DNA from 2 places in the Alteribacillus sp. JSM 102045 genome. Region 1 is predicted to be linked to the other one. Evidence: a T-box and tRNA genes for the amino acid it is inferred to sense, from the RefSeq annotation. Region 1 holds a T-box; the other holds one or more tRNA genes.

The links. The T-box of region 1 lies ahead of metG (methionine--tRNA ligase). A T-box ahead of a tRNA ligase gene usually reads a tRNA of that ligase, here a tRNA-Met.
Region 2: it encodes a tRNA-Met, which carries the amino acid that the T-box ahead of metG (methionine--tRNA ligase) is inferred to sense. The anticodon was not compared.

The regions. Positions count from the first base shown of each region.
Region 1 covers NZ_JBHFQG010000023.1:46,642-50,058, reverse strand. The annotation lists gene rsmI (16S rRNA (cytidine(1402)-2'-O)-methyltransferase) at 32-898, shown strand; gene ACE1TI_RS14885 (transition state genes transcriptional regulator AbrB) at 944-1,234, opposite strand; T-box leader at 1,675-1,929, shown strand; gene metG (methionine--tRNA ligase) at 2,054-3,417, shown strand, end outside.
Region 2 covers NZ_JBHFQG010000051.1:13,205-16,621, reverse strand. The annotation lists gene ACE1TI_RS20150 (5-oxoprolinase subunit C family protein) at 1-316, shown strand, start outside; gene ACE1TI_RS20145 (trans-sulfuration enzyme family protein) at 354-1,496, shown strand; gene ACE1TI_RS20140 (hypothetical protein) at 1,582-1,719, opposite strand; tRNA gene ACE1TI_RS20135 (tRNA-Met) at 1,883-1,959, shown strand; gene thiL (thiamine-phosphate kinase) at 2,116-3,108, shown strand; gene tsaE (tRNA (adenosine(37)-N6)-threonylcarbamoyltransferase complex ATPase subunit type 1 TsaE) at 3,148-3,417, shown strand, end outside.

The DNA of each region.
Region 1 (3,417 bases):
CTTTGCATTTTTGACAGATAGGGTGAAATAGATGAAGCTGCAAAAAAGTTTTCAAAAGAATGACTCAGGTGTCTTATACTTAGTTCCTACTCCTATCGGTAATTTAGAGGATATGACCTTTCGAGCAGTAAGAATATTAAAAGAAGTAGATCTTATCTTTGCAGAAGATACAAGACAGACTCGAAAGCTTCTTTCCCATTTTGAGATTTCTTCTCCTCTAGATAGTTATCACGAATATAATAAAGAAAATAAAGGAGAGAAATTATTAGCAATTTTACAAAATGGAAAGTCTGCTGCACTTGTTAGCGATGCAGGAATGCCCCTCGTTTCTGATCCTGGCAGAGAAGCAGTCCAGCAATGTATAGAAGCAGGTTTTCATGTCATCTCCCTCCCTGGCGCAAACGCTGCCACTACAGCCTTAACAGTATCCGGTCTTGGAGGGGGCCCCTTTTATTTTCACGGTTTTCTGCCGCGGAAAAAAAAGGAACGAGAAGATATATTAGAAGAGCTTACTTATATTAGTGCTCCCCTTATTTTTTACGAATCCCCTTATCGTTTAAAAGAAACGATGGAACATTTAGAGAAAAAATGGGGAAATCGAAAGGCTGTTTTAGCCAGGGAATTAACTAAGAAGTTTGAAGAACTGTGGAGAGGTACGTTAGATGAATTAAAGAACCATCTTGAGAATCATACCGTAAAAGGAGAATGCTGTTTAGTCGTAGAAGCAGGAAATACAGAAGAGAGAGTACAAAGACGCTGGTGGGAAGAATTAAGTATTTCTGAACATGTTGATTGTTATGTTCAGAAAGGTATGCCGCCTAAAGAGGCAATAAAAGCAGCGGCTAAGGAAAGAAACCTTCCTAAACGAGAAGTTTATGCTCATTATCATGATTTATAAATAAAAAGACGATTTCATTCTAGGAGAAATCGTCTTTTTTAATCTTTATGCGTTAGATTTTTTATTTACATAACCTTCGAGGTCTTTTATTATTTCTTTTGCGCCTTCAGGAGAAAGAATGATCTTACCATCAGCGAGAGCAATGTTTTCATCGGACACTTCCCCCGTTACTTGACACGTCATGTTAGGCTTGTACTTTTTTAAAACGATGCGGTCATGGTCTACATAAATTTCGAGAGCGTCCTTTTCTGCAATATCAAGAGTTCTTCTCAATTCAATTGGAATAACCACTCGGCCTAGCTCGTCCACTTTCCGTACAATACCAGTAGATTTCATAAAAGCTCCTCCTCAAATAAATATGGCTCAGGTATATGTCGTCAATTTTCGACAATTTTCTCTTTCTATGTGTACTAAGAATACCAATCTTTCCAAATCACGTCAATTCATTTAGTTTAAAAAAATGATAAACTTTGAAAATTTTTCTATATTTCTTAAATTCCTGTCATAACAGGCATTAAAAGCAAAATATTACATTTAACATACCTAAATTTAATACAAAGTACAAGTAAATTTCGATTTAATGAACAAAAGTTATACTTTTAATAGAACAATAGATGTATTTCTTCGACATAGATGCTTAGAAGTTTGTCGAATGTATGAGCTGAACCATTGATGGTAATTATATAGAAAGCGCTAGATGACCTGACTTGTCAAGCTTGACACAATAAACCTGCTTCGTTATAGTCTTAGTGAGAATTACTAGGTGAAGCCAATAATGTAATCCGATGAAGGGATGAGTAAAGGGGAAAGCTGTTTCAGAGAGCCGGATAAGCTGGGAACCGGTACAGCCAGAACTCTTGAAGATGGTCCCGGGAGGATTTTCTTTTCGAGCCCTTGAGTAAGAGAAGAACGTATTTCTGCGTTAAAGGAAGAGCGCTTTATCCTATTAAAGGCAGCGCATAAAGCTTCGTCCTTGCAAAAGGCGGAGAAAATTTGGGTGGTACCGCGTGAGTATAACTCTCGTCCCTTTGCAGGGCGGGAGTTTTTTTAATATGTATCAGTCGGCCAGCCAATGAGCTTTTCTTTCAATTGTACGATTAGCACACACATCTTAAGTTTGATTTTATAAGAAATTAAAATGAAGGAGGATTCATTATGGCAGCTGAACAAAAAAACTTTTATATTACAACACCTATTTACTACCCGAGTGACAAACTCCACATTGGACACGCATATACCACTGTAGCAGGAGATGCAATGGCCCGTTATAAACGCTTGCGCGGATATGATGTGAGATATTTAACAGGTACGGATGAACATGGTCAAAAAATTGAACGTAAAGCAAAGGAAAAAGGAGTGTCACCACAGCAGTTTGTTGATGAAGTGGTAGCTGGTATAAAAAATTTATGGGATAAATTAGACATTTCTTATGATGATTTCATAAGAACGACGGAAGAACGTCATAAAAAAGTAGTGCAGCAAATATTTGAAAAACTAAAAGAAAATGGAGACATTTACCTTGATGAATATGAAGGCTGGTATTCTGTGCCGGATGAAACCTTTTATACTGAACTTCAGCTTGAAGAGCCGGTGCATGATGAAAATGGTAAGATCATAGGCGGAAAAAGTCCGGAAAGCGGCCATCCAGTTGAATGGGTTAGAGAAAAATCTTATTTTTTTCGTATGAGTAAGTATGCTGATCGTTTACTAAAATTTTATGAAGAAAACCCTGAATTCATTCAGCCGGAATCACGTAAAAATGAAATGATTAATAATTTTATTAAGCCAGGTCTTGAGGATCTTGCGGTGTCACGAACAGCTTTCGAATGGGGAATCCCTGTAAAAAGCGACCCTGAGCATGTCGTGTATGTTTGGATTGATGCGTTGTCGAATTATATTACTGCGCTCGGATATGGAAGTGACAATGATGAAGCATACTTAAAATATTGGCCGGCCGATGTACATTTGGTTGGAAAAGAAATAGTGCGTTTTCATACGATTTACTGGCCTATTATGCTGATGGCCCTTGATCTGCCTTTACCTAAGAAAGTATTTGGTCATGGATGGCTTTTAATGAAAGACGGAAAAATGTCAAAATCAAAAGGTAATGTAGTAGACCCAATTCCGCTTATCAATCGGTACGGTCTTGATGCACTCCGTTATTATTTACTTCGCGAAGTACCTTTTGGTTCTGATGGTGTATTTACTCCAGAAGGCTTTGTGGATCGTATAAATTACGATCTTGCCAATGATTTAGGAAACCTGTTAAACCGCACCGTAGCTATGATAAATAAATACTTTGACGGAGAATTGCCGGCATATCTAAAAGACGGAACTCCTTATGATGCATCTCTTGTGGATTTAGTGTATGCCACTGTCAATAAAGTTGAAAATGCAATGGAGGATATGGAATTTTCCGTAGCTCTTACTGCTATTTGGCAGCTAGTCAGCAGAACGAATAAATATATCGATGAGACGCAGCCGTGGATGCTGGCAAAAGAAGAATTGCAAAAAGAACA
Region 2 (3,417 bases), on a different contig from region 1:
GGGACTAAGACTGAACGGCCCGGATGTTTCTCATGTAGAAAAGGCAGATATTCTGTCCGATGCGGTGTCTTTCGGAACAATACAAGTGGCTTCTGATGGCCAGCCGATGATCTTAATGGCCGACCGACAAACAACAGGAGGTTATACGAGAATAGCTACTGTTATTACAGTAGACCTTCCAAAAGCAGCACAACTCCTGCCAGGACAAAAAATAACATTTAAAAAAGTAAGCATAGAACAAGCACATGAATTGATTTTGAAGGAACGGAAACAATTTGCAAGCTTGGCATTTGCCCTTGATCATATGCAATCATAAAAAAGATTAATCAGCTAACTTAGGAGTGGAATCAGCGATGAAAAGACGTTTTGATACAAAAGCTGTGCATTTTCAACGCGACGATGGGGAAAAAAATAAAAGCAAAACGAAACCTATTTTTCAAACCTCTGCGTTTTCATTTAATGATCTAGACGACATGGAACAATATTTTCAAGGAGAAAAAGATCATCTTTATTCAAGGTACAGCAATCCCAATACTGTTGATCTTGGATACGGTGTTGCTCAATTGGAAGGGGCTCCAGCTGGAATAGCAACTTCTTCTGGAATGTCTGCTATATTAGTAGGAGTGCTTTCGGCCGCTTCACCGGGAGAACATATTATCGTCCCACAGGATCTTTACGGAGGCACATATCAGTTGTTTCAGCAGGAACTGCAAGAATGGGGAATTGAAGTGTCTGTGGTTGACTTTAAAGACGTGAAAAATATTGAAGCAGCTATTCAATCAAATACGAAACTTTTGTATGCAGAAGCTGTTACTAATCCACTGCTTCGGGTCGAAAATATAGAGGTGCTGGTAGAATTGGGAAAGAAACATAATTTTCTTGTTATGATCGACAATACATTTGCGACTCCTTATTTTTGTCAGCCTTATCTTAAAGGAGCTGATATGGCGGTACATAGTGCAACTAAATATATTGGAGGGCATAGTGATGTCACCGCAGGTGTCCTGACAGGTCATGAAAACTTAATTGCAAAAGCAAAGAGAAAAATGATAAATATTGGTGCAAATTTAAGCCCTTTTGAAGGATGGCTGGCTTGCCGCGGATTAAAGACTCTGAGTGTCAGAATGGAGAAACAAGCTGGCAATGCTGCTAAGCTTGCTCAGTGGTTTGATCAAGAAACAGACGTTTCTGTTGTGTATTATCCAGTTCAACTTTCTGAGAAAGGAAACGGAGCTATGGTTAGTATTGATTTAGGAGAGAAGTACGACGTGAACACGTTCTTCCGCTCATTAGGCTGGATAAAAATTGTACCAACGCTAGCAGGAGTAGAAACAACTGTTTCTTATCCGTTAAACACTTCTCATCGAACTGTTCCTGACAATATAAGAAAGAAACTTGGCATAACAGAAGGAACGGCCAGGATCTCTGTTGGCATTGAAGATCCAGAAGATATTATTGAACGTTTTTCAGAAGCTCTGTCTCAGGCAGCAATATAAATAAAATAAAGCAGCACACCATTTTCTGCTCGGTGTGCTGCTTTTTATGTGAAAAGAAACAGGAAAGCTGGTCCAAAAAAAGCGGCTATGATTTGTTAAGATAGTTTATTAAATCCTGGTAAATACTTATATTATCTGTCAGAAGAAAAATCGGCAAAAATACAAAGGTTACTATTAACGCTACATTTGCTAGAAGCGCCGAACGGAAGTAATTCCAGGCCATAAAAACACCCTCCTTTTTAAAATCTGAATATTCTTTATTTTAATGTAACATATTTGTCACATCTTAACAACAAAAATATATAAATTCAGGTTGCATACACTAAACTGCTATGGTATATTAATAAACGTGGCGTTAAGAGAAACCGCACAATATATTATCAAACCGCGGGGTAGAGCAGTCTGGTAGCTCGTCGGGCTCATAACCCGGAGGTCGGAGGTTCAAATCCTCCCCCCGCAACCAAATTATATAAAGTAATAGTATATAAAGCCTGGGAAAGGGCTTTTTTTTTGTAATCTAATTAATAATAAAGCTTTTCATTGAAGAAGATACAAACAATGATTTATTATAACGAATACGTTAAACTAAAAGAAACCAACTTGTATAAGGGTGAGAGCTGTGCCAAAGGATGAGTTTGAATGGATTCGCGAGCATACGCCCAAGTATCATTTTCAAAACAGCCTATTAGAAGGCATTGGAGATGATGCAGCTGTTTATGCTGCAGATTTGGAATACAATCAGCTTCTTTGTGTGGACACCATGATAGAAGATATTCATTTTAAAAAAAAGACAATGAGTCCAGAGGACATCGGCCATAAAGCATTGGCAGTTAATATTAGTGATATTGCTGCCATGGGAGGAATCCCTGTGTTTTATATGGTATCGATAGCCGTTCCTGCTACCTGGTCAGATAAAGAATTAAAAGGTATTTATAAAGGAATGACTGATTTAGGAGCTCAGTATCAAATGGACATGATTGGGGGAGATACTGTATCTTCTCCGCATAATCTTATGATTTCTATTATCGTTTATGGGAAAGTAGAAAAAGACGCTCAGTTAGTTAGACGAAATGCGAAACCGGGTGACTATGTCTTCCTTACCAATCCCACAGGGAGATCGGCAGCCGGTCTGCAGTTATTATTAAATAAAGGACGCCTCTCCGAATTTAATGAAACAGAAAAAGTCCTATTAGCTCATCACCAAAAACCAATACCGAAAGTAGCAGCCGGGCGTACTGCATTGAAGCTTCACGCAGGAATTGCTTTAAACGATATTAGTGATGGTCTTGCAAGCGAAGCATTCGAAATTGCTGATGCAAGTGGTACAGCGATCGAGCTTTTTAAAAACCAGATCCCAGTAGCAGAAGAACTTCTAATGTTTTCAGATGAAAGATATTGGAAGTGGATTTTGTACGGGGGAGAAGATTTTGAGCTTATTGGTACGGTTAATGAAAAGAACTGGCCTAAACTGCAGGATGCTATGAAAAGTGAAGGCATGCTCATATATGAGATAGGACGTGTAACAGAAGGGCGGCCTTCTGTTACCTTAATAGACGATGATAAAAAAATCTCTTTACAAAAAGAAGGGTATAATCACTTCAAAAATTATTAGATGGATCTGAAGTACAGGAGAAAGTCAGGTGAACAGAGGATGGAGCTGAAGTTTTTAAGTACCTCTACAGATGAAACGATAAATATAGCTCAAAATATAGGCCGTTACTTAAAAGGCGGCGATGTGTTAACGTTAAATGGTGAACTGGGTGCTGGAAAAACTCATTTTACAAAAGGAATTGCTTTGGCATTAGAAGTAAAAAAAGTAGTCAACAGCCCTACTTTTACTATTATCAAAGAATATGAAGGAACTTTGCCGCTTTATCATATGGATGTTTATCGTTTAGAAGAAGAGGAAGCAGAAGAATTA